3 regions of the Magnetospirillum sp. 15-1 genome follow, and region 3 is predicted to be linked to each of the others. Evidence: riboswitches for the same ligand, from Rfam matches in the RefSeq annotation. Region 3 holds a riboswitch; each other region holds the start of a gene.

Region 1 (10,546 bases), on a different contig from region 3:
CCGGCGAAGCCGTAATGGTAGCCCAGCAGCCCCACCATGCGCTTGCCCGACAGGTCGGCGAAGAACTCCTGCCCCCGCCCCGGCTGGGCCAGGGCGACGTAAAGCTCGCCGCCGTCGAGGAAGACGCGGGATGCCCGGATGGGCAGCTTGCGCTCGGTCCATCCCCAGTCGGGGCTTTCGAACAGGATGGCGTCGAAATGGCCGGCCTCGAAATCCTTGTACCGGCGGTTGGGCGAGGTGGGGACGAACTGGAAGGTGAAGCGGTCCTGGTGGGCGTTCATGGCCTCGATCAGGCGCAACGCCAGCCCATCCGGCTGACCCGCCGCGTTGGTCTCCACGAAGGGGGCGAACTCGTAGCCGCCAACCTTGATCACCTGCCCGGCCCAGGCGGGCAGAGCCGCCAGCATGCCCAGAATGACGAGGCAAATTCTCAGCATCCGCGATCCCCTCTTCGCCGCATTTCGGTGCGGCCTGTCACGCCTCGTCACACTATGACGGAAGTAGGCGGGATGGGGAAGGGGTGGTTGAACCCTCGGGCGAGGACGCGATTAATCAGGACGGGGTTTTTAAGCCAGGACGCGGTTGCCGGCTTTTTCTATAGCGTGATGCCCAAAATGTGCATCACGCTATAGGCTTTATCATTGTCCCTCGCCGGGCGGGCGCATCCGCGCCCTTGGCCGCGCCCTCAACGGGCGCTGGAGCGGCGCGCCTCATATTTGAGGCGCGCCGCTCTGGGTCAGGACGCGGTTGCCGGCTTTTTCTAGGTCAGGACGCGGTTGCGTCCGGCGGCCTTGGCCCGATACAGCGCGGTGTCGGCGCGGGCCAGGATCTGGTCGAGGCCGGATGCCTCGGAGGTCCGTTCGGCGACGCCCAGGCTGGCGGTGATCCGCAGCGGTGGCTGACCCTCGCCCAGCGGCAGGTCGATGGCGGCCACCGCCTGACGCAGGCGCTCGGCCACCAGCAGTGCGCCGGCCAGCGACGTCTCGGGCAGCATGGCGGCGAATTCCTCGCCCCCCAGCCGGCCGAAGGAATCGATCTCGCGCAGATTGGCGCGGATGGCGGCGGTGGCGGCCTTCAGCGCCCGGTCGCCCACCGCGTGGCCGAAGCGGTCGTTGACCTGCTTGAAGTGGTCGATGTCGATCATCAGTACCGAGACTGAGCCGCCGTAACGGCCCGAACGCTCCAATTCCTGCTCGGCGGTGACGAAGAAGGCGCGGCGGTTGAGGCAGCCGGTCAGGTCGTCGGTGGTGGCCAGATGGCGCAACTGGCTTTCCATCCGCTTGCGCTCGGTGATGTCGGTGACGATGCCGATGGTGCCCATGGGCTCGTCCGGAGTGCCGCGGCAATCGCTGCGCACCATGCCCTTGCTGACCACCAGGGTACGGGTGCCGTCCGCCCGGTCGAGCGAGGTCTCGAACGACATTCCCCCCTGCCCACCCCTCGACAGGCCGTCATCGGCCTGCTGGTCCAGATCGGCCAGGGGATGGGGCAGCACGGCGGCGGCCGGCATGCCGTGCCAGTCCTCGGGGCCGACGGCGAACATCTCGCGGAAGGCGCGGTTATAGAGGCGCAGCGAGCCGTCGGGGTCCTTGAACCACAGGGGATTGGGCAGCAGTTCCACCAGGCTTTCGGCGAAACGCCGCGCCTCGTCCAACTGGCAGGTCCGCTCGGTCACCCGGCGTTCGAGGGTCGAGGCCATGGCCTCGATGGTCGATAGGTGAATCCACGAGCGCAGCCCGCCGATCAGTGAGGTGAACAGCTTCTGGGCGGTCAGTTCGGTCTTGGAGCGGTAGTCGTTGATGTCGTAGGCCAGCATGACGTCGCGCTCGGGGGCCTCGCCCGGCTGACCGGTGCGCAGCACGATGGCCAGCCGGCGGTTGCCCAGGTCGTCGCGCACATGGCGGATCAGCGACAGGCCGGCATCGGGCGTCTCCATCACCACGTCCAGCAGCATCACCGGGATATCCTGGCGGCAGGCCAGCACGGCGCGGGCCTCGGTGCCCGACATGGCGCTGATCACCTCGAACCCCTTGCCCTGGAAGCTGAAGTCGCGCAGCAGCACCCGGGTCATGGAATGGACGTCGGGGTCGTCGTCCACCACCAGCACCGGCCATGGCGCGGCGCCATCGGTCGGCTGTGGATGTTCGGCCCGCCGCAGCGAAAGCTTGGCCTTGCCGGCCGGGGCAGGGCCCGTGACGTTCGGGTTGTTGCTCATTGTCTCATGTTCTACCCAGGCCATTGGTCATGCCACCCCCGGTTTGCACCGGAGTGTGACGAATGGTTAGGGGCTGAGGGGCATCAGGATGGTGAAGACGGTGCCGCGCCCGGCCGGCGATTCGGCGGCGACACTGCCGGCCAGCGGACCGGTCACCAGATTGTAGACGATGTGCAGCCCCAGGCCGGAGCCGCCGCTGCCGCGTCGGGTGGTGAAGAACGGATCGAAGATGCGGCCCAGATGCTCGTCGGGGATGCCCTTGCCGTCGTCCCCATAGGTCAGGCGCACGGACTCGGCACCGTCGCGCTCCACCGTGATGGACAAGGTGCCGGTCTGGCCGGAATCGTAGCCGTGGACCAGGGAATTCATGATGAAATTGCCCAGCACCTGCGACAGGGCGCCGGGATAGCTGTCCATGACGATGCCCTCGGGGCAGGCGAGGAGCACCGTGTGGCCCGCCTGGCGCAGGTGCGGTCCCAGGCTGGCCAGGGTCTCGCGGATATAGGTGGCCAGATCGAAGCGGCGGCGTTCCGACGAGGTGCGGTCCACCGCCACCTGCTTGAAGCTGCGGATCAGTTCGGCGGCGCGCTCCACATTGGTCAGGATCAGGCCGGTGGTGTCCTTGACCGTGTCCATGAAGCGCTCGAAATCCTCGACCGAGATGTCGTCGGCCTCGAACAGCTTGCGCATGGAGGCGGTGGAATCGGCCAGATGGGAGGCGCAGGACAGGGCGATCCCCACGGGGGTGTTGATCTCGTGGGCGACGCCGCCCACCAGGGCGCCCAGCGAGGCGAGCTTTTCCGCCTGGACCAGGGATTCCTGGGCGGCCTTCAGGGTTTCCAGGGCATCCTCGGCCTCGGCCTTGCGCTTGCCCAGTTCCTGGTTGACCGAGGCGAGCTGGGCCTGCAGGCGGTCCGAGACGCGGACCAGACGGCGCTGCTCGCGGACGCTGCGGCTGTAGGCCTCGATCAGCGTGGCGATGCCGTCGCGCACCGGCTCGGGGGCCTGCTCCAGCCTCCGGCGCAGGTCTTCGGCCTGTTCGAGGCTTTTTTCCTCGGCGTCGAAGAGGTTGAAGCTACTCAACGCTGACCAGGTTGAAGGCGACGTGGTTCAGGTCTTCGGCGAAATCCTCGCCGAACTCCTTCATGGTGTCGTCGTCGGGGGCGTAGGCCCAGTTGACGGTGATGCGGCAACCGGCTTCCGCCGCCTGGTCGAGCATCTGGAACATGTTCATCAGCGCCTTGGCGCTGGAGCTGTTGAAATAGGTCAGGTCGAAGTCGAACGCCACGTCGCGGCCCTTGGCCGAGCCCAGAAAGGCCTCCAGGGCCGAGAAGATGGGGCCGAACACGGCCGACGCATCCTCGGGATAGGACTCGCCCTTCAGGCTGAGGCGCCCGGCGGCGAAATCGAAATCCACCGCAGGCGAGCGTTCGGTGGCCGCGATCGTCAAATTGTCCATAAGCACCTCAGATGGAGACCTTCATGCAGAAGAAGAACTTCTGGTCATCGATGGGGTCGAAATCGAACTCGATGGGTGCGCTGGCGCGCCGGGCGATCTCGATCAGGCCGATGGTGGCGCCCTTGCTCTGCTCCTCGGGCGCCTCGCGCAATTGCTCCTTGTAGTAGGCCTTGATGGCCTCGCGATCCATGGAGCGCAGCCGTTCCAGCCGTTCCCGCAGCCGGGGCTCGTCCGCGGCCATCACCACGTTGGCGCAGACGATGAAGAACCGGTCGTTCTCGGTGCCGATGGTCACCATGCCCGACGACAGCTCGATGGATTGCCCCTTGTCCCCCGACAGCTTCTCGGCCGAATAGCGGATGATGTTCTGGGCTTGCTCGACGAAGACCGAGAACACCTTCTTCACCGTGGTGACGTTGGCATCCTCCAGCGTCATCTTCTGGCGCAGCGCGTTGCCCAGGGAATACAGGATCTCCTCGGACAGATAGCCCGAGAACGAGAAGATGATGCCGCGCTGGTCGAGGTCGTGCTTGAACGATCGGTACTGTTTCGCAAGCATGCCGGCTACCTGTTGCCTTCACCAAGAGCGTCGACGGTATCATCGGGGGCGGGGGCGCTCAAGCCGTCTTGTACCGGGTCGATTCCCTCGGCTCCCGCGCCGGGCGACGGGCGCAGGCGCACGGTGAAGCGCGAACCCGTCTTCAGCCGGCTTTCCACCGTCACCGTGCCGCCATGCATCTCGACGATCTGGCGCACCATGTGCAGGCCGATCCCCGAGCCGGGGATGCCCTTGGAATTGGCGGCGCGGTGGAAGCGCTCGAAGATGTTTGGCAGGTCCTCGGACGGGATGCCCATGCCCTGGTCGGTGACGCTGATGGCCACGTCGGCGCCGTCGGAGGCGGCCTCGACCCTGACCTGGGAACCGGCCGGGGAGTACTTCACCGCGTTGCCCACCAGATTGTTGATCACCAGGGCGATCATGCCGGGGTCGCCCCACACGGTCAGGCCGGGAGCCGCCTCCGCACGGTACAGGTGGGTGGGCGACGCCACCCGGTAATGGGACAGGGTCACCTCGATCATCGGGCCGATGTCGAAGGACTTCTCGTGCAGCACGATGCGGCCGCTGTCCAACTGCTCGTCGGCCAGACAGGTGTCGATCAGGCCCAACAGCCGCTGCACGCCGCCCCGGATGGTGTCCAGGCGGGCCACGCCGCCGGGATCGCTCTTTTCGACCCGGATACGCAGCATCTGGGCCGAGGAATCGATGATGGCCAGCGGGGTGCGGAACTCGTGGCTGACCATGGAGAGGAATTGGCGCAGTTGCCCCTTGGCCTCGGTCTCGCGCATCAGCGCCGTCTCGGTGCGGGTCTTGGAGCGGGCCAGGGCCTCGTTGCTTTCGCGCAGTTCCGCCGTGCGGTCCTCCACCTTGCGCTCCAGCGAGGCGTTGAGATCGGACAGTTCGGCGGCGAGGCGCTGGATGGTGGTGATGTCGCCCCAGGCGCGCAGCGCGCCCACCAGGGCGGTGAACATCTTCTGGGCGGTCAGCTCCGCCTTGCTCTTGTAGTCGTTGATATCGTAGGCCAGCACCACGTCGCGCTCGGGGGCGTCGCCGGGCTGGCCGGTGCGCAGGATGATGCGGACGGTGCGGTTGCCCAGCTCCTCGCGGATGTGGCGGACCAGGCGCAGGCCGGCATCGGGGGTCTCCATCACCACGTCCAGCAGCACCACCGGAATTTCGGGCTGCAGGTCGAGGATGGCGGCGGCCTCGGCGGCCGAGGCCGCCTCGATGCACTTGAACGGCCGCCCCAGATACGACAGGTCGCGCAGAATGACCCGGGTCATCTGCAGAACCTGTTCGTCGTCGTCGACGATCAGGATGGGCCACGGCGGGGCCGAGGAGGCGGGGGCGGAGGGGGTGCCGCGCGGCTTTAACGCAAGTTTGCGCGGTCCCGCCATGGATTACCGCAGGCCGACCGGCGCGGCGAAGGCATAGCCGACGCTGTGGACCGACTCGATGGGCAGCGGATGGCCGAAGGCCTGGTCGCCCTTGGCCCGCAGGCGGCGGACCATGGAATCCACCGAGCGGTCGGCCGGGTCCCAGCCGCGCTTGCCCAGAGCCCGGAAGATCTCGTCGCGCGACACCGGCTCACCCGGTCGGGTCACCAGCAGCGAGACGAAGACCCGCTCGTTGCCGGTCAGCTTGATGGATTTGCCGTCGGGAGCGATCAGCGTCCAGGTCAACTGGTCGTAGATCCACTCGGTGGGAACCGCCGGCGCGGCGGATGGCGGCGGCGGTGCCTCGGGGGCCGGGCGGGATTCGTGCTGCAGGGCGGGCTGGGAGACGCGCATGCGCCGGGCCAGGGTGCGGACCTGGGCTTCCAGTTCGCGCAGTTCCACCGGCTTGACCATGTAGACGTCGGCCCCCACCTCCAGACCGACCACGCGGTCCACGTTCAGGCCGCGCGCCGTCAGCATGATGATGCCGATGTCGGAATGGGAACGAAGCCGGCCGGCGATGGAGAATCCCCCCTCTCCCGGCAGGTTGATGTCGAGAATGATGATTTCGACGGGACGTTCATCCAGGGCGCGGTCAAGCTCCTTGCCGTCGCCGCAGCCGATCACATCGTGCCCGCACGCCGAAAGGTACTCGACCAGATCCGCCCGAAGAGGAGCTTCGTCCTCGACCACCGCGATCCGCGCCATGGGGTCAAGCCTCCAGAATAATTACGACAGGGAAATCATAAACACCGAGTTACGTACAATAACAAGTCGTCGCACTATGTGACGCGTTGTTTCGCGCCGGAGGGCAGTACACCCCCTTGCTTCAATGGAAGCAAGGCAGTCTGCCGCTTTGGCTGTCTGTGATCTCCGTCATGTTTCGTCATGGAGCCGGCGCGATATAGCCGTAAGGCATATAGTCCTTACGGGAATATCCTCCCGAATCGATCATCCGATCCGACTTATCGCCGGGTGATCCGGCCGTCGAGGCGGAGAGGATGGAACGGCGCGGATCGTCTTCCTATATTCCGACGCCACCCAAAAGGCGTGGCGTGACGAGGCGTGTCAATTATTGGCTTTGATTTCCACGGTATCTCACCGCCGCGGGGATTTGCGGCTGCGCTTCGGCCGGGGCGGCGGATTGGGGTCCTCGGCGGGGAAGCCGGGCGGAGTCTCGGCCGGAGCGGCGGCATTTTGCGGCGGGGCGGGCGGCGGCAGAGCGGCGGGCGGGGCCGCCACCGGCTCCGGCGGCAGGGCCTGGATCTGGGTGCTGAGGACCTCGACCGTCTGGAGCAGGGCGTGCAGCTTGCTCTTGAGGTCGTCGAGGGAGGCGGACTCCACCGCCGCCGTCTTGGTCCGGGCCTGGCGCGGCCTGGCCCGTGCCGGAGCCTTGGGAGCCAGGGCCGAGCTTCCGCCGCTGAGGAAGGATTCCAGCCATCCGTCCAGCATCTCCGGCGTCGCGCCGCAGGTGGCGGCCACCTGCTCGCGGCTTTCCCCGGCCAGCACCCGCATCACCGCCTCGGTCTTCTGCCGGTTGCCGAAGCGCTTGCGGAGCGGAACCGCCGGTACCGGCAGGGCGGCGGGGCGGGGTGGGGCGGCGGGGCGGGGTGGCGCGGCGACCGAGACCGCCTGAACCGGCAGTACGGGCGGCGAGGTGGCGGAAATGCGGTCCGGCATCTCCCGCGGAGCCGGCGTGGGGGCGGCGGGGGCGGGGGGCGCCCCCAGCGTCTGCATGATCTGCTCGAGATCGGATTTGGCCGGCGGCGGGGCGAGCGGCGGTGACGCTCCCGGCTCCGGGGACGGGGGAGAGAGGCGGGCGAGAATCTTCTCCACCTCGGCGCGGGCGGCGGCGGCGGCTTCGGTCACCGGCCGGAAGCCCACCCGCCGCTCGATCAGCTCCAGCAGGATGGCGGAATCCCGGGCATAGGTCAGCGGCACCGAGGGATCGGCCCCCGCCGTGTGCTGGACGAAGCGCCTGACCCGCGCCGGAATACGGCGCAGCAGCCCGGCGCGGCGGGTGGACAGCACCTTGAACTCCATCACCTTGATCAGCAGGACGCCGTGGCGCCGGGGGTGCAGATGCTCGAACAGATATTCGATCAGCTCCACCTCGGCGAATTCCAGGATCAGGAAGCTCTTTTCCTGGGCCTGCCAGGTCAGGATGAAGTCGCTGATCTCGGCCAGTTGGGCCGCCATCTGGTCGGCGAAGACCGCCGGAGCGAGCATGGTCCAGGCCTTGCCGCTGGTCATGGGCAGGCGGCCGGGGCGGCCGAAATTGCGGGTCAGGTTGCGGGCCACCGCCAGCAGCACCCGGTTGCCGGAATGGCGGGTGCCGCGCGGAAAGCAATCGTGCAGCAGATCGGCCGCCTCGAAATCCATGGCCGGCGGCGGGTCGCCCAGCAGGCGGTCGAGGGATTGAAGGTTGCCGGGGACCACCACCTCGCCCTTTTCCGGCAACTGGCGCAGGGCCGAGCGCAGGCGGGCCAGCGCCGCTTCCGGATCGAACGGCGGCACCGCATCGGGCTCGGACATGGCGGAGGGCAGCACGACCGGCGGTTCCCCCGCCTCCATGCTGGCGGTCATGGGGGAGCGATGGAACGATTGCGCCACGCGGGACAGGCCGCCGCGCGCATATTGCAGCAGGGCATGGCGTTCGGCCGGCTCGGCCAGATAGCGCCAACTGGCGGCCAGCCGGCCCAATCCCCGCACCAGCGGAGCAAGCAGTCCGCCGCCGGATTGCGGGCGCGTCACGGACTCGCTGACCGTGAGCCAGCCGCCCTCGGCCGGCGGCGGCGGTGCCGTGTCTTCATCCATATCGGAAGCCGGTGGCAAATGCGAATCGGCCTCGGCCATATCCGTCCGTCTCACCCCAGGGGTATCTCCATTGGGCGCGAACTCTAACCCAGGCCTGGGCAGAGGTCCAACTTGCATTAGGACACAGGCGCGGGTACATCTTCGGCCAGATGGTTCCGACGGCCGCCCACGGGCGACCCGAGGTGAAAAGGGAACGCGGTCAAGGGCTTGTCGCCTGGAACCCGCGGCTGCCCCCGCAACTGTAGGCGGAGAGGAGCTGCCCGCCGAGAAGGCCACTGGTTTCGGCCCCGACGTCCACCGGGGGGCCGTATCGAACCGGGAAGGCTGGGGCAGGCTCCTTTGACCCGCGAGCCAGGAGACCTGCCATCATCGTCGCGTGCGCGCGCTTCCCCGGGCGGGGTGTCCCGGAGGTGGGTGGACCTGCGCCGCTTATTTGAGGGTGGATTTTGACATGAAGACTGGATTTTTCGTCACCGGACTGGCCGTGGCCGTCGGGGTGTGCCTGCCTTTCGCCGCTTCGCGGGCCGAGACCGAGGCGCCCAAGGGCTTCTGGGAGCGCGATACCCTGACCGGCGATTGGGGCGGCTTGCGCTCCGATCTGGCCGAGAAGGGCGTCAAGGTGAACGCCGCCTACACCGCCGAGATGCTGGGTAATCCGTCAGGCGGCATCAGGCGCCGCGCCGTGGCCGACGCCTTGCTCCAGGTGGACGTGGATGCCGATCTGGAGCAGGCCGTGGGTTGGAAGGGCGGCACCTTCCACGTCACCGGCCTGCACATCCAGGGCCGCCAGTTGTCGGCCAATTTCATCGGCAACCTGATCCCGGTCCGCGACATCGAGGCGGCGCCCTCGACCCGGCTGTTCTCTCTGTGGCTGCAGCAGAGCGCGCTGGACGACATGGTGTCGCTGCGCTTCGGCCAACTGCCCATGCAGGAGGAATTCTTCAACTCCGTGGTGGCCACCAACCTGATCAACTCCGCCTTCGGCTGGCCCGGCGCCTTCGCCGCCAACATGCAGAGCGGCGGCGGCGGCTATCCCATCTCCAATCTGGGCACTCGGCTCAAGGTCCAGCCGACCGGCGAACTGGCGCTGCTGGCCGGTCTGTTCACCGGCAACGTGGCCCCCGGCACCAATGCCGGCGGCGACGCCCAGAAGCGCAACCGCAGCGGCGTCGACTACACCGTCGATCAGCCGCCGGTGTGGATGGGCGAGGTGCAGTACGGCCTCAATCAGGATAAGGGTGCGGCGGGGCTGCCGGCCATGTTCAAGCTGGGCGGCTGGTACTATAACGGCCGCGCCACCGACCAGCGCTATGATCTGGCCGGGGTATCGCTGGGCGACGGTTCGGCCGGTGCCGCCAAGACTCATCGCGGCAACTGGGCCGTCTACGGCATCGCCGAAGGCATGCTCTACCGCGAGGCGGGAACCGAGGATCTGGGCCTGTCGGCCTTTTTGCGGGTCACCGGCCTGCCCGACGACCGCAACCAGATGCCGTTCTATTTCGATACCGGCCTCAGCTACAAGGGACCGTTCGAAGGTCGCGACGACGACGTCGCCGCCATGGGCTTCGCCTTCGGCCGGATGAGTTCGGCCCTGGCCGCCCGTGACGCCGATGCCAGGCGTTTGGGCACCGCCACCGCTCCCGACCATGATTACGAGGCGGTCGTCGAACTGACCTACCGCTACCAGGTGACCCCCTGGATGACCGTGGTGCCGGACGTCCAGTACGTGGTCCATCCGGGCGGTACCGCCACCCTGCCCGAGAACTCGTCCAAGACCATCCCCGATGCCACGGTGATCGGCCTGAGGACCGTGTTCAAGCTGTAGGTTCTTGCGGATTCCCCAGGCGTCGATTATACCTTGCGGGCGGAACCGTACGATGGGTGCCAACCCCTTGATTTAAAACGGTCCCGCCCGTACCAGGACTTATGACGAGCAGGAGAGACTTTGATGCAGGTCCGCATCTATCGCCCGGCCAAGACCGCCATGCAATCCGGCCGGAACGGCAACGCCAAGTCCTGGGTCCTGGAATACGAGCCCGCCGCTCCGAAGCAGCCCGACA
Region 2 (10,546 bases), on a different contig from region 3:
CGTGATGGCCTCGCCCATCGTCATTCCCGCCGTGGAAGCCAGACCCGCGCCACAGGAAGCGAAAGCCCCTGCGGCGGACACGAATACCAAGTCCAAGGAGTCATCGCCATGAAGCGCCTGCTCGTTCCCGCCTTCGGCCTGCTGCTGCTCGGCGGCTGCGCCTCCCTGGACCCGGCCCCCCATTGCGACATGTCCCGCGTCGCCAGCCAGCGCGATCTGGTGGCCGGACCCGCCATGGTCGAGGACGAGAAATCGCCCTTGAAGGAAATGCCCATGAACTCGGTGAACATCACCGACCCCAACATCATCCGGAAGCTCTACGTGCGCTCCATCGCCGCACGGCGCACCGAGACGGGGACGGTGGAGGTGGTGGCCCAGGTGGTCAACTGCACCGACTTCCCGCAATCCGCCGAGGCCCGGACCCAGTTCTACGCCGCCGACGGAGCGGCGTCCGAGCCGGTCAGCGCCTGGCGCCGGATGCAATTCGCGCCGCGCACCTCCAACACCTACCGCGAGCTGTCGCTGGGCGACAAGACCGTGGACGGCTACATGATCGAGATGAGGGAAGGCAAATGATCACGCGCCTGCTGGCCGTTTCGGCCCTCGCCCTGCTGGTCCCGGTCATGGCCGAGGCCCAGACCGTCGGCGCCAAGGTGCCGCCCTACCAGCCGCCGGCCAAGGTGGCGCCCCCCGTCCGCGACGGCGGCGAGGCGCTCGACGCGGCCGCGGTCAGGCCCAACCCGTTCAAGCCCCAGGAAGACGTCATCGCGCGCTTCAAGGACGCCTATACTCAGGGCGGCCGGCCGCGCCTGGCCTTCTGGTGGAACCGGCAACTGTCGGATACCCTGGCCCAGTGGTATTCCGAGACCCGCACCGTCACCGCCGACAAGAGCCGCAACTCCACCGAGGGCGACCTCACCCTCAAGCAGTCGGGCGGTCGCCAGAGCGTCACCGAGACCCAACGCCGCGCCGGCGATCCGGCCGAGCGCCCGGCGCGCGGCGAGACCTGGGAATGGGAATTCCAGGACGGCTTCCTTGCCCCCTTCCTGCAGGCCGACGCCAGCGTGGTCGACCGCACCATGATCACCCGCATCATGGGAGCCGGCGCCGAGGAGATCGATCCCAAGACGGTGGAGGTCATGGCCATGCAGACCATGGCCGATGTGATGGTCGAGGTGCTGGTGGCCGATTCCACCCAGTCGAGCACCGGCTACGAGTTGCGCGCCCGCATCCTCGACGTCAAGTCGGGACGCATCCTGGCGGTGGTCAACAGCCGCTCGCTGAAAGAATGGCAGAAGACCGACAAGACGACGGCGTCGGCACGCGGCTTCGACCTGCCCGACGAGGATGACGACAGCTTCGGCCCCGAACGCGCCGACCAGCGCTACAAGGCCACCTCCAGCGGCTTCGAGCGCAAGCGCAAGCCGCCCAAGCTGGCGGTCATCGCCCACAACCTCGCCACCAACGTGATGAGCGCCATGCTGCCGCGCCTGGAGGGCGGAGCCATGCCGGCCACCAGGACCGACCCGACGATGCCGACGCCCCTCGCTCCGGCCCAGCCCGCCGGTCCGGCCGCCAAGCCGGTGCCCAACCAGAGCGCCGTACCGCTGCCCGACGTGGAGGCCAAGCCCCTGCCCGCCCCGGAAAAGGCGACCAAGGTGGAGGCAGGACCGGCGGGGGAAGAACCGCCCATGCCCAAGCCGACACGGGAGTAAAATAAACAGTCCCCCTCTCCTGGCGGACGGGAGAGGGGGACTTGCGTCTAGCAGCCGAAGGCGAAGGCGGTTTCGGTGCCGTCGTCCCAGCCGTCCCACATATAGTCCTCGGCGATGCCGTCGGCGATCAGGCGGAAGGCGTACTGGGCCTGATCCAGATAGAAGCCGCAATAGGCGCCGATCTGCTCCATGCCGCCATTGGCCTCGTGCGCCTCGGCCGGACAGGGCGAGCCGCAGAAATGCCGTACCGGACAGGTGGAGCAGGCCTTGATGTCCTCGACCTTGCGGCCCGTCACCAGCTTGAAGGCCGGGCTTTCCAGCACGTCCTCCACCTTGTCGGTGAACAGATTGCCGCCGGCGAAGGCCGGCAGGCCGATGAACTCCGAGCACGGGAACAGCGAGCCGTCGGGCGCCAGGGCGAAGAACGAGCGACCGCCGCCGCAGGGCGAGATGTCGCACATCAGCCGCCGGGCGGTGGGTGCCAGGATGGAGATCAGGATGTTGACGAAATTGGCCACCACCAGCTTGCGGCCGGTTTCCCGGTAAAGCTGATGGGTGCGGTCGAGCGCCGCCAGATAGGCCTTGGAAACCGCCTCGTCCTCGGCCCACGCCCCCTGTCCGCCCGGCTGGGTGCAGCGGACGACGTTGAGCATGCAGGCCGGAACCTCCTCGGCATGGAGGAATTCCACCATGTCGGTCAACTGCCCCAGATTCTCGCGATTCATGGTGCAGATGACATTGAAGCCGGCATAGCCCTTGAGGCGGCGGATGGCATCCACCGTGGAGTTGAACACGCCGTCGCCGGTCCAGCGCTTGCGGGAACGGTCGGCCACCTCGGCGACGGGAGCGTCGAGCGACAGGCCGATGCCGCAGCCCCGCGAGGTCAGGAACTCCACCGCCCGGTCGTCCAGCAGGGTGGCGTTGGTCTGCACCCCGAAGCGAAAGCGGTCGGAATAGGTGTCGATGGCCTCGAACATGGCGTCACGGTTGAGCAGTGGCTCGGCGCCGTGGAAGATGATCTGCGGCTTGCGGCCCTCGGGCACGGTGCGGGCGAAATATTCGTCCAGCCGGGCCATGGCTTCCAGCAGCTTATCGCGGCTCATATGCTCGCCGGTGCGCCGCATGGTCTGCGGGATGTAGCAGTACGAGCAATCCAGGTTGCAGCGTTCCGTCGGGTTGAAATAGACCGCCGAGGGCTTCAGGTGGAAGCGCAGCATGTCCATTTCGCGGGCGAAATCCTCGCGCTTGGCCCGCCAGTCGCGTTCCAGCGCGCCGTCGTCGAGGACGGTTTCCATCTCGTCCTTGCGCACCAGAGCCCAGAAGGCGTTGTCCGCGTCGATCAGGGCGGTGTAGTCGGCATGGCCGATCTCGAACCGCTGGAGGCCGTCGGGAAGACGGCCCCCAAGGATGGGGGCCGCCAGAGTCACCGCTTCACCTGCTTGTCCATCAGGACGTAATGGGACAGGCCGGTGCCCTCGGCATCGCAGGTCTTGCGGCTGGCGATGACGGTGGGACGGGGCTTGCTTTCAGTCTTGGTCATGGCGATTCCTTCGTATGCCAAAGGGGCTAACGGCCAAGACGCGGATGCGCCTTCGCCGAAACCCTTTACCATCGGATTTCGCCCCTCGTTCAACCATGTCCTACAGGTCTTCTGGCTCTCGGATCAGCCACGGAAACCACGCCTTCCCGGCGTTTCGCCAGTGGCTGGGCCCGAAGGCCCCGTGGTCCGTGTCCCCGATTACAGCGGCGGGACCGCCACGGAATTTCACCGTGTTCCGGGATGCAGGACGAACATGGCTCTACAATGCCGCAATGGAGACGTCAAGTTCGCGCGGTTGTCGCCCGGAAAATGGCCTGCTATCGTCCGCTCCCCATGTTCAAGGAAGTAGGGTCATCATGAAGGACGTTTCCGTCGCCATCCTGGGAGCCAGCGGCTATACCGGCGCCGAGCTTGTGCGCCTGCTGGCGCTGCATCCGGCCTTCAAGATCAAGGTGATGACCGGGGACCGCAAGGCCGGCCAGTCCATGGAATCGGTCTTTCCCCATCTGGGCGGCCTGAAGCTTCCCGATCTGGTCGCCATCGATCAGGTGGACTTCAAGGCCGTGGACGCGGTGTTCTGCTGCCTGCCTCACGGCACCACCCAGGAGGTGATCGCCGCCCTGCCCGCCTCGGTCAGGATCGTCGATCTGTCGGCCGACTTCCGGCTGTTCGACGTGGACACCTATGCTCAGTGGTACGGCCACGAGCACCGGGCTCCCGAATTGCAGAAGCAGGCGGTCTACGGCCTGACCGAACTGGCTCGCGACAAGGTGGCCAAGGCGCGGCTGGTGGCCAATCCCGGCTGCTATCCCACGTCGGTCCAGTTGCCGCTGATCCCGCTGCTCGAGGCCGGGCTGATCGAGGCCGCCGACATCGTCATCGACGCCAAGTCGGGCGTGTCGGGCGCCGGGCGCGCCGCCAAGGAGGCCAATCTCTACACCGAGGTGACCGAGGGCATGCACGCCTATGGCGTCGCCAGCCACCGGCACGCGCCGGAGATCGAGCAGGGACTGGCGCAAGCGGCGGGCACCCCGGTGCTGGTCAGCTTCACCCCCCACCTGATCCCCATGAGCCGGGGCATGCTGTCGACCATCTATGTCAAGACCAGGGGCGGCGCCAAGGCCGCCGACCTGCGCACCCGGCTGGCCAAGGCCTATGAGGGCGAGCCCTTCGTGCGGCTGGCGCCCGAGGGCGTGGTGCCCCACACGCGGCATGTGCGCGGCTCCAACCACTGCGTGATCAACGTGTTCGACGACCGGGTCCCCGGACGGATCATCATCACCTCGGTGATCGACAATCTGGTCAAGGGCGCGTCCGGTCAGGCGCTGCAGAACATGAACCTGATGTTCGGCCTGCCCGAGACCTTGGCGCTCGAACAGCAACCCATGTTCCCGTGAGGACAGCGATGAGCGGTAATATCCTTCCCTTTCAGGGCGTCAGCCCGACCATCGCCCCCGACGTGTTCGTCGCCCCCAATGCCGTGGTGATCGGCGACACGGTGATCGGCGCCGGCACCTCGGTGTGGTTCAACTGCGTCATCCGCGGCGACGTGCACGAGATTCGCATCGGCGAGCGCACCAACATCCAGGACGGCACCGTCGTCCACGTCACCGGCGGCAAGCTGGGCACCTATATCGGTTCGGACATCACCATCGGCCACGGCGCCATCCTGCACGCCTGCACCCTGGAAGACGCCTGCTTCGTCGGCATGGGCGCCGTGGTGCTGGACGGCGTGGTGGTGGAATCGGGCGCCATGGTGGCGGCGGGCGCGGTGGTGACGCCGGGCAAGCGCGTCCAGAGGGGCGAGTTGTGGGGCGGCAATCCGGCCAGGATGCTGCGCCGCCTCAGCGACGAGGAAATCGCCTTCTTCCCGGTCTCGGCCGGGAAGTATGTGGAACTGGCGGCCAAGTACTTCAAACCCTAAGCCTCGGAGGAGGCGGCGGCATGGCGAAAAAGGACAAACGCTCCAAGGGCGGTCTGATGACCACGCTGGCCCGGCCGCTGGCCGCCTTCGGACGGCTGATGGGGGGACGGTCCGCCGCCGCCGAGGAGGAGGAGATCGTCCTGCCCGCCGAGGCGGGCTCCTCGTCCCTGGTGGATGATTCCTTCACCCTGGCCCTGGAAGGCCTGCTGGCCGAGGATGACGGCCAGTACCAGACCAAGCTGCACCTGATCTCCCTGGTGGAGTTCCACGAGGCGGTGGGCGACAAGTGGAGCCGCATCGCCGAGAAGGTGATGCTGATCGCCGAGGGCGTCATCAATCTTCATCTGGGCGCCGGCAACGTCTTCGGCCGCAAGGGCTCGGACCTGTTCGTGCTGGTGTTCCGCAACACGCCGGCCGCCGAGGCGCGGCGCCGCGCCGTGCGCATCGCCCAGGAGCTGGGAACGCGGCTGGTGGGCAGCCAGTTCGCCGGCCACGACCGCCCCCTGGCCCTGGCGGCGGAGATTTCCTTAGGCGACGCCCTGACCGGGGACGGCGAACTGAACCTGGAAGCCCTGGCCGCCGCCGTGACCGAAACGCGGGCGGTGATCGCCGAGCAGGCTCCGGCCCGCGGCCCCATCGCCCCGGCCGACGATGCCGCCCCGCGGCGCGCCGTCGACCCTAAATGGGCCGCCATGGAACGGGCCGCGCGGGAAAACCGCGACCCGAACTGGCAGCCCGTCTCCGTGGAGCGCGCTCCGGCCGATATGGCGCCCGGACTGGACGCCACCCCGCCCCTGCCGGGCGATGCGGCCCTGTCCCTGGTCTGGCGGCCCACCTGGATGGAGGAGGGCGAGGTGATCGGCGCCTACCGCGCCCAGGTGCTGCGCGTCGACCAGCCGGGAGAGCCGGCCTACGAGGGCTCGCGCGCCTATCCCACCGCCGACGGAGAATCCATCCCCAAGCTCGACCGCTTCGTGGCCGGCGCGGCGGTGCGCGGCATCAAGGCGGCGATGGCCGACAGCGGTTCCGCCCGCATGGTGGTGCCGCTGCACTGGGGCTCGCTGGGCACCACGGCCCGCATGTCGGTCCTGGGTCCCTTCGCCGACATCCCCGAGGCGATCCGCACCCAAAACCTGATCATCGACCTGTTCGGCCTGCCGGCCAATCTGGCCCCGGTATCCCTGTCCGAGGCCGTCACCGCCATCCGTCCCCTGTGCCGCGAGATCATGATCCGCGTGCCGCTGACCGATCCGGCATTGAACCGCGCCGCCCTGGCCGGGGTTTCCATGGTCACCATCGATCTCGCCGAACTGCCCAACGCCGACAAGACCGATGACGAGCACCTGCTGGCCGCCCTGGAACGGCTGCGGCGCGAGGCGCGGGCCGCCGGTCTCGCGGTCTGTGTCTGGGGCGTCAGACGACGCCGGGTGGTGGTCGGCACCGTGCTGGGCGGTTTCGCCATGATGAACGGGCCGGGCCTGATGAAGGACCTGCCCCGCCCGGCCAAGGTCCTTCCCGCTCCCCGGTCGCGTTTCGCCGCCGGGCCGTCGTGACCGGCGGCAAAACCCGTTCGTCCCTGTCCACCCTGGCGATCATCGTCGTCATCGGCTGTGCCATGGGCTGGGCCATATTCCAGTGGCCGTGGGCCACGGACGCGGCCGGTGCCGCCCTGCTTGTCTATATCGCGCTGGAATGGTCCTCCATGTCCCAGGGCGGGCGCCGCATGCTGGCCGCCGCCCTGGCGGCCGCCGCGACCGCCGTCGTTTTCCTGCCCCAGGCCCTTCCGGTGCTGCGCCACGGTCTGGCCGAGTCCACCTTCATCATCGGGCTGTTCACCACGCTGGGCATGTTGCGGGACAGCGCCCAGAGTTCCCGGCTGATCCGCCGCTGCGGCGAGCAGATGGTGCACCAGCGTCCCGGCCACCGCTATGCCGCGCTCAGCCTGGGCAGCCACCTGATTTCCCTGGTGCTCAATTTCGGCGTGCTGCCCCTGTTGGGGATCATGATCACCAAGGGCAACACCCTGAAGGCGGCCGGCGGCGACGAAACCGTCAAGGATATCCGCAAGCGCCGCATGATGACCGCCGTCCTGCGCGGCTTCGCCATGATGACCGTGTGGTCGCCGCTGGCCGTGTCGTTCACGGTGATCCAGCAGGTGGTGCCGGATCTGGTGTGGTGGCACCTTCTGCCCCTGCAGGTCGTCCTATCCTTTATCCTGATGGGCTGGGGCTGGGCGCTGGACCGCATGGACTTCCCCCCCCATGCCAGCCGCCTGGCCCCCCACCGCCACCAGACCGACTTCGGACCCATCCTGAGCCTGAGCCTGCTGGTGACGGCCGTGGTGACCGGCGCCGTCGCCCTGGCCGAACTGCTGGGCGTCCGTCTGGTGGTGGGCGCCATGATCGTCGTGCCGCTTTCGGCCCTGGTCTGGCTGTATACCCAGCAATCGGGAACGGCCCCCCGCCGGCTGGCGCTGACCGCCCGGCTGTTCCTCCGCCGCCTGGGCGCCAGCCTACCCGGCTACCGCTCCGAGGTGGCCATGCTGGGCGGTGCCATGTTCCTGGGCACCGTGGTGGCGGCCTTCGTCACTCCCGAGGATACCGCGCGGGCCATCGCCCTGATCCCCCTGCCGCCCATCGTGCTGGCCGTGCTGCTGGCCTGGAGCGTGATGGTGGCGGCCCATCTGGGCATCTCGCAGCTGGTCACCATCACCCTGCTGGGCAATGCGCTGGGCAGCCTTTCGGCGGCCGGCATCGATCCGCTGGTCATGGCCAGCGGCATGCTGGGCGCCTGGGCGCTGTCCATCTGCACCACCCCGGTGGGCGCGGCGGTGATGTCGGTGGCGCGGGTGGCCGACGTGCCGGTCAAAGTCGTATCGCGCACCTGGAACCGCCGCTTCGTTCTGGTCGGAGCCCTGCTTCTGGGAGTATGGATGGTGATCCTGTCCCTGATCCTGTGAGGCCATCCTTGTCCCGCCTGCCGGTCAGCAAACCCGTCGCCATCACCGCCGCCGCCGTCGCCGCGGCCGGGCTGGCGCTTGTCCTGGCCGCTCCCGTCCTGATGGACGGCAACACCTGGCGTGGCCCCATCGAGGCGCAGGCTTCCGCCCTGCTCGGCCGCAAGGTCACCGTGGCCGGTCCCATCACCCTTCGCATTCTGCCCTCCCCCGCCGTGACCCTGGCGGCGGTGGCGGTGGAGAACACCGCCGCCCTGGACCGGGTGCGCCTGGGCCTGCCGCTCGGCGCCCTGCTGGCCGGCCGGCCCGAACTGTCGGACATCGTCATCGAAGGCGGCCGGGTCGGCCCCCTGGACGGCCTGACCCTGCGCGCCTCGGCCAGGGGAGAGAGCTTCAGCCTCAGCGGCAGCGGCCGGCTGTGGGGCAGGCCCGCCACCCTGGAGGCGGGCGGACGCCGCCCGAGCGGCGGCGAGATGGCGCCGCTGAAGGCCGCCTTGGCCCTGCCCTCCCTGGAAAGCACCGCCGGCTTCGAAGGCCGCTTCGGCAAGGGCGGCCTCGACGGCAAGGTCGAGGTGTCGCTGGCCTCCCTGTCCCGCGCCGCCGGATCGGGACAATTGCCCGACGCCCCCCTGTCCGCCCAGGCCGAATTGCGCCTGTCGCCCGACGAAGTGGTGATCTCCGACCTTGGCGTGATCCTGGGCGAGTCCACCGTCACCGGCAGCGTGGTGGCCAGCCTGACCGGCGCCCCCGCCTTGATGGACGTCACCCTGAGGGCCGACAGCTTCGATCTGGACGCGCGGCGTCCCGCCCCGGCCCAGCCCCAGACCCAGACCCAGACCCAGACCCAGACCCAGACCAAGGCTGCCGTGCCCGTCACGGTATCCGCCTCCGCCGCGTCGACGGCGCAGCAGCCGGTGCCGGCCGCCGCCCAGCCCTTCGAACTGCCGCACGATCTGGCCGCCAATCTGGACGTCGGCATCGGACGCCTGATATGGCGGGGCGAGACGGTCGGCAACATCCAGCTCAACGCCCTGCTCGACGGCCAGCGCCTGACCCTGTCCCAGGCCTCGGCCAAGCTGCCGGGCGGCGGATCGGTCAAGCTGACCGGCGCCCTGGTCACCCCCGAGGGCCGCCCGCGCTTCGAGGGCGATCTCAAGGCCGAAAGCCGCAACCTGCCGGCCCTGCGCTCCTGGCTGGGCCTGGGCGGCGGGGCAGCGCCCGCCAAGGGCAAGCTGGAGGGCAAGGTGCGGCTGGCCGACGACCGGCTGTCGCTCAATGCCCTGACCCTGGATTTGGACGAGCGCCGCATCACCGGCATGGTCAGCGCCGGACTGGCATGGCCGTTGCCGCTCAAGGCGGAACTCGGCCTGCCCGGACTGGCCTTGGGCTTCGACGGCAGCTTCGGGGCCGGCAAGGTGGAGGGCGGCGTGTCCCTGCGCGCCGCCGGCTTCGCCCAGGCCATCCGCGCCGTCAGCCCCGGTTATCGTCCGCGCGGCAACGGCGAACTGGCGGTCAGCGCCCGCCTCGACGGCAGGGACGGCCAGATCGCCTTCAACGACCTGCAGGCGCGGGCCGGCGAGGCGACCGTCAGCGGCAAGGCCAGCCTGTCCCTGGAGGGGCAGCCCAAGCTGACCGCCAGCCTGTCGGGCAATGCCATCGCCCTGGACCCGTTCCTGCCCGCCAAGGACAGGGCCGAGGCCGAGGAGCCCAAGCCGCGCCGCCGCACCGGTTACGCCGCCCCGCCCCCGCCGCCCGTCGTTCCGGCCGCCGTCTCCTCCGGCACCTCGTCGTGGTCGCGCACGCCTGTCGACCTGGGTTGGCTGCAGGCGCTGGACGCCGATCTCAGCCTGGACGCCAAGGCCATCAGCGTGTCCGGCTGGCGCCTCGATGAACCGCGTGTCCATGTGGGACTCGCCAAGGGCGTGGCCGATCTCGACCGCATCTCGGGCCGCCTGCTTGGTGGCGATCTGGCCGCCGCCGCCCGGGTGGCCGCCAATGCCCTGACCCTGTCGGCCACCCTGAAGGGCGCCGACCTCGCCCAGGTCAAGCCCGCCTCGGGCGGATTGCGGCTGGAGAAGGGGCGCATGGGGGCCGATCTGCGCCTTGCCGCCGCCGGCACCTCGCCCGCCGCCCTGGTGGCGTCCCTGGCCGGCAACGGCCGGGTGGAGGTGGCAGATGGCGAGGTCAGCGGCTTCGACCTCGCCGCCATGGATGCCCGTATGCGCAACATGGAAAATCTGGGCAGTCTGTTGGGTCTGGTCCAGGCCGGGCTGTCGGGGGGAAGCTCGCGCTTTTCCAGCCTGTCGGGCACCTTCGCCGCCGATAAGGGGCTGGTCGCCAGCCGCGACCTTGCCCTGGTGGCCGAGGGTGGCGGCGCCACCGGCATCGCCACCGTCGACCTGCCGCGTGAG
Region 3 (10,546 bases):
GCCATCCGGGTCACCTCCATGAACGGCGTGCCGGTGGTGATCGCCGAGCGCGTCCCGACCCGCATCTGCTCGGCCTCGGGCATGAAGCTGGTCAAGAAGGGTCTGCTCAGCGTCAACGGCATCACCCCTTCCCGGGTATCGTCGGCCATCATCACCGAATTGTGCAACAAGGACGGGAGCAGCGATGCCACGCTCATGTGGGCGCCTAAGTAAGGCCCTGGTCCTGCTGGCATCCCTGTCATGGATCGGCGCCGCCACGGCGGGGACCAGCCTGTCCGGCCACGCCGAGCAGGGCGGATTGATGGTCGGCGGCACCGAGCCCGGCGCCCGGATCAGCCTGGACGGCCGTGCCGTGCCGGTGGACGCGCAGGGGCGCTTCCTGCTGGGCTTCGGACGCGATGCCGCCCGTACCGCCGAATTGCGGATCACCCTGCCCGACGGAAGCGAGGAAAACCGCGCCCTGGCGGTGTCGCGCCATGATTGGCCGGTCCAGCGCATCGAGGGCCTGCCGCGCGAGAAGACCGAGCCCGACGCTGCCTCGCTGGCCCGGCTGAAGGCCGAGACCGCCATGGTCCGCGCCATCCGCGACCACGTCACCCTGGACTGCCGAATCCTCGGCGGCGACGGGCTTGTTCGCCCCGCCGAAGGAACGGTCTCGGGCGTGTTCGGCAGCCAGCGGGTCTATAACGGCATCGGCGGCGCGCCTCATTCCGGCCTGGATATCGCGGCGCCGGCCGGCGCCCCGGTCTTTGCCGCCGCCGACGGCACGGTGGTGCTGGCGGCCCCCGACCTGTTCCTGACCGGGCGCACCGTGATGATCGATCACGGGCTGGGCCTGATCTCCAGCTACGGCCATCTGTCGCGCCTCGACGTGGCCGCCGGAACCGTGGTGCGCAAGGGCGAGCGGATCGGCGCCGTCGGCGCCACCGGTCTGGCGACCGGCCCCCATCTGCATTGGGGCATGTCCTGGCTGGAAGTGCGCCTCGACCCCGAGGCGGTGGAAAACACTCTCCACAACATATACGTCAGTATATGAGATGCAACTAGGAGGTAGATTTCTTACTCCTTCGTATGATAGATGCTCCTTATGGATAGGATCTGTGGGGGCGCCATGCATGCGCGCTTGGCCGCCATCGGTGAAAACGACACCCTTGGCGACGACATTCTGGATCAGTTGGAAGGCGAGGCTCTGGTGATTCTGGAGCATCCCGATCTCTACATGGCCGTCACCGTCGCCATGGCGCGCTCGTCGCTGGAGTTGATCCAGCGCCTGCGCCGCCGGAACTCCATCCCGGCCGCCCGGGTCGCCTAGGTCTCCCCCCTTCTTTCCCAGCCTTCCCCTTCCCTGCCCCCGGAACATGGCGTAATAATCCCGCCTCCCGCTCTCGCGCCGTTCCGAGGTCGCCATGAAATCCCTGTGGTCCGATACCGATGCCGAGTCCTTCGTCGCGCGCTATGCGTCCGAGGGCGTCAACCGCGACCTGGCCCTGAGGGTCTACACCACCCGTCTGCTGGGCGGCGACCCCCGGCTGGTACTGCACGGCGGCGGCAACACCAGTTGCAAGACCACGGTCACCGACCTGCTGGGCGAGGCGGTCGAGGTGCTGTGCGTCAAGGGCTCGGGCTGGGACATGGGCGACATCGAGCCGGCCGGCCTGCCCGCCGTACGCCTCGCTCCCCTTCTGAAGCTGCGCAAGCTGGAACGCCTGTCCGACGAGGACATGGTGGATTACCAGCGCGGCAACCTGATGAACTCGTCGTCGCCCAACCCGTCGGTGGAGACGCTGCTGCACGGCTTCCTGCCCCACAAGTTCATCGACCACACCCATTCCACCGCCGTGCTGTCCCTGGTGGACCAGCCCGACGGCGAGGCCCTGGCGCGTGAGGTCTATGGCAGGCGCATGGGCTACGTGCCCTACATCATGCCGGGCTTCGCCCTGGCCAGGAAGGCGGCCGAAATCTACGAGCAGGACCCATCGGTGGAAGGCCTGATCCTGGTCAAGCACGGCATCTTCACCTTCGGAGACGACGCCCGGACCGCCTACGAGCGGATGATCGAGATGGTGACCCTGGCCGAGCAACGGCTGGAGAAGGGCCGCAAGCCCCTGGCCGCCGCCAAGGACCTGCCCAAGGACCCCGCCCTCCTGGCCGAGGTGGCGCCCATCCTGCGCGGCCTGCTGGCCAATGGCTCCCGGCGCCGGGTGCTGGATTTCCGCACCTCGTCCGCCATCCGCGCCTATGTGGACGGCGCCGAGGTCGGCCGCTACTCCCAGCAGGGCGTGGTCACCCCCGACCACACCATCCGCACCAAGAACTGGCCGGTGGTGCTGCCCGCGCCGCAGGCCGGCAAACTGGCGGAGTGGGCCGAGGGCGCCAAGGCGGCCATCGACGCCTTCGAGGCCAAGTACCACGCCTATTTCAGCCGCAACAACCAGCGCCTGGGCGGCATCAAGACCGAGCTCGACCCCAAGCCCTGCGTCGCCCTGGTACCGGGCCTCGGCCTGTTCGGCGTCGGCGCCTCGGCCAAGGATGCCGGCATCGCCGCCGACATCGCCGTCAACACGGTGGAGAGCATCACCGACGCCGAGGCCATCGGCCGCTTCGAGCCGGTGGGCGAGGCCGATCTGTTCGACCTGGAATACTGGTCGCTGGAACAGGCCAAGCTGGGCAAGGCCGCCGAGAAGCCCCTGGCCCGTCAGGTGGTGGTGGTCACCGGCGGCGGATCGGGCATCGGCGCCGCCACCGCCAAGGCCTTCGCGCGCGACGGCGCCGAGGTGGCGGTGCTCGACCGCGACCCGGAAGCCGCCGCCAAGGCCGCCAAGGCGTGCGGCGGCAAGGCCATCGGCCTGGCCTGCGACGTCACCGACGCGGCCTCGGTCCGCGCCGCCTTCGACAAGGTGGCCGAGCGTTTCGGTGGGCTGGACGTGGTGGTCAGCAATGCCGGCGCCGCCTGGCAGGGCGCGGTGGGCGAGGTGGACGACGCCACTCTCAGGACCTCGTTCGAACTGAATTTCTTCGGCCACCAGAGCGTCGCCCAGAACGCCGTGCGCATCTTCAAGGCCCAGGGCACCGGCGGCGCCCTGCTGTTCAACGCCTCCAAGCAGGCGGTCAATCCGGGCAAGAATTTCGGCCCTTATGGCTTGCCCAAGGCCGCCACCATGTTCCTGATGAAGCAGTACGCGCTGGACCACGGCAAGGACGGCATCCGCTCCAATGCGGTCAACGCCGACCGCATCCGCTCGGGCCTGCTCACCGACGAGATGATCAAGAGCCGTTCGTCGGCGCGCGGCCTGACCGAACAGGATTACATGGGCGGCAACCTGCTGGGCCGCGAGGTCACCGCCGAGGACGTGGCCGACGCCTTCCTGTGGCTGGCCAAGGCCTCCAAGGTCACCGCCTGCACCCTCACCGTGGACGGCGGCAACATCGAGGCGTCGCTGCGGTAGTCGGTGACCTTGTCATCCTCCTGTGTAGCCGACCACCCGGTCTTTGAGGGAAACGGCTTGGGCCGCCGAACCACGAAGGCGCAGAGGCACGAAGAAAAGAGAAGAAAATAAATTTTTCTTCTCTTTTCTTCGTGCTCCTTCATGCCTCGGTGCCTTCGTGGTGAATTTGGCCGTTGGGATACTGAAGAGATCCCCATCAACAACCGCTCGGGATGGCAGGAAAGCCGGGAGGTCTCAGCACGTCGGACAACGCACCACGGGCAGGTCGCGCTTGATCCAGCCCGGCCCGGCGCCCGAACCGCCCATGCCCTCGGAGACGTCGAGGATGCGGGTGAAGCCGGCCTCGGACAGCGCTTTGGCGGTGGCCCCCGAGCGGTTTCCGGTGCGGCAGATCAGGGCGATGGGGGCATTGCGGTCGCCGTTGGTGGTGGCCAGCAGGTCGCGGATGAAACCGGCGCCGCCGTCGGGATGGCGCATGGGAATCAGCCTGGCGCCCTCGGGCACCCCGGTCTGCTTCCATTCCTCGGGCTGGCGGATGTCGACCAGGACCACGTCACCCTTCTTCACCGCCTGCAGCGCGTCGGGAGCCGAAATGGTCTTGATCTCCGCCGCCAGGGCGGTCCCCGCCATCACCAGCCAAGCCGCCATCGCCATCATCAGGGAACGCATCATATCCGCCTTTTGCTTATTGAGGCATTTCTAATACACCCTCTGCCGGGCCGCCATCAAGGCCAGCGCCTCCTGGCGGGTCCGCACCCCCAGTTCCAGCAGCAGCGGCGGCTCCAATCCGCAGGCGGCCAGCGAGTCGCGGTCGGCCAGCACCTGGGCGGCCTCACCCTGGGCGATCACCCGCCCCCCCTGGAACAGCGCCACCCGGTCGGCGAAGCCATAGGCCAGATCGACCTCGTGGGTGGTGAACACCAGGGTGGCCCCCGCCTGGGCGAGACGATCGAGCGCCGCCAGCAGGCGTTTGCCCCCCTGGTGGTCGAGACCGGCCAGGGGTTCGTCCAGCAGCAGCACCTCCGGTTCCATGGCCAGGGCCCCGGCGATGGCCACCCGCTTCTTCTGGCCGAAGGACAGCATATGAGTGGCGCGCCCGGCCAGTTCGGCGATGCCCAGGGCCTCCAGCGCCGCGTTCACCCGCCGGCGGGCCTCCGCCTCGGACAGGCCGAGATTGAGCGGCCCGAACGACACGTCCTCGGCCACCGTGGCGGCGAACAACTGGTCGTCGGGCTCCTGCAGCACCAGCCCGACCCGGCGGCGCCAGCCGGTCAGCGCCGCCCGCGAATACCCTATGGCCTCGCCTCCCAGCAGCACGGTGCCGGCGGCCGGCTTCAGCGTGCCGTTCAGGTGGAGCAGCAAGGTGGTCTTGCCCGCCCCGTTGGGTCCCAGCACCGCCAGCCGCCGCCCCCGCTCCACCGCGAGATCGAGACCGGCCAGGGCGGCGACGCCGCCGGGATAGGCATAGCAGAGGCCCCTGGCCTCGAGAATCATCCCAGCCACAGGCTCACCCCCGCCAGCAGGGCGTGACCGCCCAGAATCAGCGCCAGGGCCGGTCCCGAGGCCGGGCGCGCGGTGGAAATCATGGGCAGCGAGCCGTCGAAGCCCCGTGCCGCCAGTCCCGTCTCCAGACGCCTTGCCCGTTCCATGGCGCGCGGCAGCAACTGGGCGATCAGCAGGCCGAGGGAGCGCACCTGCCGCCGCGGCCCGAACCAGCCGAGACGCGCCTCCTGGGCGGTGCGGATGGCCGTCGCCTGGTCCAGCAGCAGGAACAGGAAATGCCAGGTGAGCAGCATGATCTCGGCGATCTCGGCCGGCAGGCCGATACGGCGCAGGCCGCGCACCAGATCGGGAGCCGGGGTGGTGGCGGCCAGCAGCAGCAGGGCCGAGGCGGCGGAAGCGGCGCGCAGTACCACCAGGGCGGCGCGGCGGCCCTGGTCGGCGGCCAGATGCAGGCCGTGTGAATCCACCTCCACGGCCAAGGTGGCGGCACCGGTCAGCACGAAGCCCAGCGGCAGGGCGTTGAGACGCAGCCAGTCGCCGGCGGGCAGCCGCGCCCCGCCCAGGGCCAGGCCCCAGACGGCGCCCAGCACCAGCGCCCCGCCCGGCCAGGGCGGCAGGATCAGGGCCAGGACCAGCAGGCCGAGGGCGAGCGCCGCCTTTTCCGACGGCGCCCGCTTTCGCCACGGCCCCGCCTGGGACAGGCGGTCAATGGCGAGACTCATTTGCTGGAACGACCGTGCCGCCGTCCGATGACGTAGCCCAGCAGACCGGCTCCGAAGGCGGCCTGGACCGCGAACAGCAGCCCCTCGATCTCCTTGGAAGGCTGCCAGAACGGCCCGGTCCACTTCTCGTAGGCGGGATGGGACGAGGTCACCACCTCGCTGGCCGCGTCGTCGGTGCCGCCGAACTGGCCGGCCGGGTTGAGGATCAGCGGAGCGGCGACGATCAGCAGGGCGGTGCCCAGCAGCAGGGAATTGGTGCGCGCGCTCATGCCTTGGCTCCTTCGATCCGCATGCGGCGGCCGGCGAGGGCGTTCATCACCACCACGGTGACCAGTCCCTCGGCCACCGCCAGGGGCGCTTGCGTGATGGCGAAGATGCCGCCGAACTTGGCGAAGGCGCCGGCAAAGCCGGTCTCGGCATCGGGAAAGGCCAGGGCCAGTTGGAACGAGGTGACCACATAGGTGGCGAGATCGCCCAGAAACGCCGAGAGGAACACCGCCACCGCGACCGGAACGCCGAGCCGCCCGGCGAGGCGCCAGACGCCATAGGCCACCCACGGCCCGGCGATGGCCATGGAGAAGACGTTGGCCCCCATGGTCGACAGCCCGCCATGGGCGAGCAGCAAGGCCTGGAACAGCAGCACGATGGCGCCGATCACCGCCATGATGCCGGGACCGAACTGCATGGCGCCCAGCGCCGTGCCGGTGGGGTGCGAGCACGAGCCGGTGACGCTGGGCAGCTTGAGCGCCGACAGCACGAAGGTGAAACCGGCCGACGCCGCGATGTCGAGCCGCGCCTCGGGCCGTTCGGCCACGATGCGCTTCAGCGAGCGCGCACCCAGCACCACGAAGGGGGTGGAAACGCAGGTCCAGGCCAATGCGTGCCCGGCGGGAAGAAAACCTTCCATGATATGCATGATGAACAGACTCCGTTCGTCGAGAGACTTCACTCGTCGCCGCGAAACGGAAAACTGACCCGACGGCACACCCCGGCCGAACGGGCTCGCAAGCGACTCTCGATGATGGCAGGTCTCCTGACTCGCGGGTCGTTGGGTCCGGCATAGCCTTCCCAGCCCATTTTCGGGCCAGTGGCGTCTCTAACGGCCGGAACCTCTCCGCCTACAGTTGCGGGGGCAGTCACGGATTTGACCCTCTTTTCGAGGGGCGCACCGCGTTCCCATTTTCACCCCGTGCCGTCGCCGGCCACGGGGAACCATCGCCGGGCACTATAATTTCGCCATGATCGGGATGCAAACCATTCCGGGACTGGTGGATTTGGGCCTGCTAGATTATGGCCCTGGCCTGTTTGAGGAGGTTTCCCGTGTCCCATACCATCGCCCTGGTCGACGACGACCGTAACATCCTGACCTCGGTCTCGATGGCGCTGGAGGCCGAGGGCTTCAAGGTGCGCACCTATACCGACGGCGCCGAGGCGCTACGCGGCCTGACCAGCCAGCCGGCCGACCTGGCCGTGCTCGACATCAAGATGCCGCGCATGGACGGCATGGAGCTGCTGCAGCGCCTGCGCAAGCAATCGGCCATCCCGGTGATCTTCCTCACCTCCAAGGATGACGAGATCGACGAGTTGCTCGGCCTGCGCATGGGCGCCGACGACTACATCAAGAAGCCCTTTTCGCAGAAGCTGCTGATCGAGCGTATCCGCACCCTGATCCGCCGGCTGGAGGCCAACGCCGCCGGACCGGACGAGGGGGGCGGCGAGACCCTGGTGCGCGGGCTGCTGGTGCTCGACCCCGGCCGGCACATCTGCACCTGGAAGGGAAAGGCGGTCGACCTCACCGTCACCGAGTTCCTGCTGCTGAAATCCCTGGCCATGCGCCCCGGCCACGTCAAGAACCGCGACCAGTTGATCGATGCCGCCTATGGCGAGTCCATCTACGTGGACGACCGCACCATCGACAGCCACATCAAACGGCTGCGCAAGAAGTTCCGCGAGGTGGACGACGAGTTCGCCCAGATCGAGACCCTGTACGGCGTCGGCTATCGTTATCGTGACGAGTGAGTCGCTGTCATGACGAGTGAGCCTGGGCCTTCCCGGCGGCGCCTGCCCCGCTGGCGGCTGCTCGCCTCGCCGCTCACCCGGCGCATCCTGGCGGTCAACCTGCTGGCGCCCATCGTGCTGGTGGCGGGCGTCATGTATCTCGACCGCTACAAGCAGGGGCTGATCCGCGCCGAACTGGACGGGCTGGGCACCCAGGCCGAGATGGTGGCCGGCGCCATCGGCGAGGGCGCGGTGTTCGAGGAAGAGATGGGCTTCTTCGAGATCAATCCCGACATGGCGCAGCAGATGGTGCGCCGCCTGTCCGAGCCGGCCAAGTTCCGCGCCCGGCTGTTCGGGGCGGTGGGCGAACTGGCCGCCGATTCCCGCGTGGTAGGCGGCGCCAAGGGCTCCATCTACATCGAGGAACTGCCGCCGCCCACCCCGCCCCACTGGGCCGACCGGCTGGCGCGGCAGTGGGACCGCTGGGCGCGATGGATGCCCAGGGACGAGACCCTGCCGCTCTACCGCGAGCATCCCAACGCGCGGGCCGACGATTTCGAGGAGGTGATGAGCGCCATGGCCGGACGGCCCGCCTGGGCGGTGCGGTCGCGCAAGAGCGGCGCCCTGATGCTGTCGGTGGCGGTGCCGGTCCAGCGCTACAAGCAGGTGGTGGGCGCCCTCTTGATCACCGCCGACGGCACCAACATCGCCCGCTCGCTGTTCCAGGTGCGCATCGCCATCCTGCAGGCCTTCGCCGTGTCGCTGGCGCTGACCATCGGCGTGTCGCTCTACATGGCCGGCACCATCGCCCGGCCCATCCGCCGGCTGGCCCTGGCCGCCGAGCGGGTCCGCCACGGTCAGGGCCGCGTCCACGCCATTCCCGACCTGTCGCGGCGCAAGGACGAGATCGGCGAGCTGTCCGTGGCCCTGAAGGAGATGACCGAGGCCCTGTGGCGGCGCATGGACGCCATCGAGGCCTTCGCCGCCGACGTGGCCCACGAGATCAAGAACCCGCTGACCTCGCTCCGCTCGGCCGTCGAGACGGCGGCGCGCATCGAGGACCCGGAAAAACGCGCCCGCCTGATGGCCATCGTGCTGGACGACGTCGGGCGCCTGGACCGGCTGATCAGCGACATCTCGGACGCGTCGCGCATCGACGCCGAGATGAGCCGGGCCGAGACCGGGCCGGTGACCCTGGACGCCATGCTCGACACCATGGCCGAGATCTATCGCGGCACCTGCGAGGACCGGGGCCTGCGCTTCGAGGTGGAGCGGCCCGGGGGCGACGCCCTGGCGGTCCAAGGCATCGAATCGCGTCTGGTCCAGGTACTGCGCAACCTGATCGCCAACGCCGTGTCGTTCAGCCCGGAGGGCGGCCTGATCCGTCTTGCCGCCCGGCGGGACGGCGGACGCATCGTGCTGACCGTCGAGGATCAGGGGCCGGGCATACCGCCCAACAAACTGGACGCCATCTTCGAGCGTTTCTACTCGGAGCGGCCCGAGGGCGAGAAGTTCGGCACCCATTCCGGCCTGGGCCTGTCCATCTCGCGCCAGATCGTCGAGGCCCATGGCGGCACCATCCGCGCCGAGAACCGCGAGGCCGACGGCCCGACGGGGGGCGGAGCCCGATTCGAGGTGAGCCTGCCCGCGTCGGACTGAAGCGAGCGCACCACCTTTATTCCGCCGCATTCCGGTGGCCTGATACGTCATCACGTTTTTGGGGAGCACACGCTCATGAACAAGACTCTGATCGCCGTCCTTGCCGCCCTGCCCCTGCTGTCCGCCCTGCCCGCCGCCGCCCAGCAAGGCGATATGCCCAGGGACAATCGGGAAATGCGGCAGGATCACCGCGAGATGCGCCGCGACAACCGCGAGATCGGCCAGGACCGCAAGGAAGCGGTCCACGATCGCAACGAACTGCGCAAGGACAGGAAGGACGGCGACAAGGACGCCGTCGCCAAGGACCGCGCCGAACTGCGCAAGGACCGCAAGGAAATGCATGAGGACAAGCGCGAGCGCCGCGAGGACCGCAAGGATCTCAAGGACGACCGCCGCGACCGCCGCGAGGATCGTCGCGAACGCCAGGAGCGCTGATCAGCGCGACAGGATGTCCCTCAACCGGTCCGCCTGCCGGGAATCCACCGTTCGGCTGAACAGAATATCCTCCGGCGTCGGATTGCCGCCGTAATAGGCGGAATTCCACGAATGGCGGGGCAGGATGCCTGCCCCGTCCAGGGTGGCGCCGCCATAAAGGCCGACGGCGCGCGAGAAGGCATAGATATCGGCGCCCACGTTGGTGGTGGTATTGGCCGAGGCGCCCGCGCCCACCACCACCACCGCCACGCCGGCCTCGGCGCCGGCCTTGAACTGGTTCTCCACCACCGCCTTGAGGCCGCCCTCGTTCATGATGATGTAGACCGCCTCGGCGTCCTGCAGGCCGATCTGCAGCCCGACGCTGCCCGCCGCGATGGAGTAGAAGGCCGGACCGCTCCAGCGCCCCGACCCGTCGCGGGCCAGCAATACGCCGGTGCCGTACTGGGCACCCAGGATGAAGCCGCCCTTGACCAGATCGGGAACCACCAGCACGGCCCGCGCCCGGCCGAGCAGGTTGCCCATCTGCGAACTGAAATTGGGGTCGCCGCGCAGGCGCTCGACCACGGAGACGGCCTTGCCCACCATCATGGTCTGGTCGGTGACCTGCTGGGCGCCGGCTTCCTTGCCGAACCCTCCGGCCACCACGAGAAGCGCCACAAGGGCCAGGGCGATCAGTCTTTGCATAGCGGACTCCCTCAACAATCGTCCCCGTCCCCACTCCAACCACGGCCGTGGTTAGGATTGTGTTAACCCTTGCCCACCCGCCCCAATGGGGGTAAGCCT

The links. Region 3 has a riboswitch for cobalamin ahead of CP958_RS23685 (energy-coupling factor ABC transporter permease). Riboswitches for the same ligand answer to the same signal wherever they lie in the genome.
Region 1: linked by a shared signal. The riboswitch ahead of CP958_RS02575 (carbohydrate porin) and the one ahead of CP958_RS23685 (energy-coupling factor ABC transporter permease) in region 3 are both predicted to bind cobalamin.
Region 2: linked by a shared signal. The riboswitch ahead of cbpA (modified peptide precursor CbpA) and the one ahead of CP958_RS23685 (energy-coupling factor ABC transporter permease) in region 3 are both predicted to bind cobalamin.

The regions. Positions count from the first base shown of each region.
Region 1 covers NZ_FXXN01000015.1:60,547-71,092, reverse strand. Annotated here, with positions in the region: gene CP958_RS02615 (transporter substrate-binding domain-containing protein) at 1-437, opposite strand, end outside; gene CP958_RS02610 (diguanylate cyclase) at 761-2,215, opposite strand; gene CP958_RS02605 (ATP-binding protein) at 2,282-3,298, opposite strand; gene CP958_RS02600 (DUF1987 domain-containing protein) at 3,291-3,674, opposite strand; gene CP958_RS02595 (SiaB family protein kinase) at 3,682-4,233, opposite strand; gene CP958_RS02590 (hybrid sensor histidine kinase/response regulator) at 4,239-5,630, opposite strand; gene CP958_RS02585 (response regulator transcription factor) at 5,634-6,377, opposite strand; gene CP958_RS02580 (helix-turn-helix domain-containing protein) at 6,768-8,540, opposite strand; cobalamin riboswitch at 8,620-8,869, shown strand; gene CP958_RS02575 (carbohydrate porin) at 8,938-10,311, shown strand; gene CP958_RS02570 (ETC complex I subunit) at 10,435-10,546, shown strand, end outside.
Region 2 covers NZ_FXXN01000013.1:42,814-53,359, reverse strand. Annotated here, with positions in the region: gene CP958_RS01675 (hypothetical protein) at 1-112, shown strand, start outside; gene CP958_RS01670 (hypothetical protein) at 109-576, shown strand; gene CP958_RS01665 (hypothetical protein) at 573-1,715, shown strand; gene cbpB (peptide-modifying radical SAM enzyme CbpB) at 1,763-3,142, opposite strand; gene cbpA (modified peptide precursor CbpA) at 3,139-3,255, opposite strand; cobalamin riboswitch at 3,362-3,492, opposite strand; gene argC (N-acetyl-gamma-glutamyl-phosphate reductase) at 3,609-4,652, shown strand; gene CP958_RS01645 (gamma carbonic anhydrase family protein) at 4,661-5,179, shown strand; gene CP958_RS01640 (hypothetical protein) at 5,200-6,732, shown strand; gene CP958_RS01635 (hypothetical protein) at 6,729-8,138, shown strand; gene CP958_RS01630 (AsmA family protein) at 8,147-10,546, shown strand, end outside.
Region 3 covers NZ_FXXN01000028.1:496,720-507,265, forward strand. Annotated here, with positions in the region: gene CP958_RS23645 (hypothetical protein) at 1-213, shown strand, start outside; gene CP958_RS23650 (M23 family metallopeptidase) at 185-1,036, shown strand; gene CP958_RS23655 (hypothetical protein) at 1,112-1,312, shown strand; gene CP958_RS23660 (bifunctional aldolase/short-chain dehydrogenase) at 1,407-3,446, shown strand; gene CP958_RS23665 (rhodanese-like domain-containing protein) at 3,681-4,118, opposite strand; gene CP958_RS23670 (ATP-binding cassette domain-containing protein) at 4,146-4,940, opposite strand; gene cbiQ (cobalt ECF transporter T component CbiQ) at 4,937-5,671, opposite strand; gene CP958_RS23680 (energy-coupling factor ABC transporter substrate-binding protein) at 5,668-5,940, opposite strand; gene CP958_RS23685 (energy-coupling factor ABC transporter permease) at 5,937-6,587, opposite strand; cobalamin riboswitch at 6,677-6,903, opposite strand; gene CP958_RS23690 (response regulator transcription factor) at 6,992-7,690, shown strand; gene CP958_RS23695 (stimulus-sensing domain-containing protein) at 7,700-9,328, shown strand; gene CP958_RS23700 (hypothetical protein) at 9,404-9,763, shown strand; gene CP958_RS23705 (lipid-binding SYLF domain-containing protein) at 9,764-10,447, opposite strand.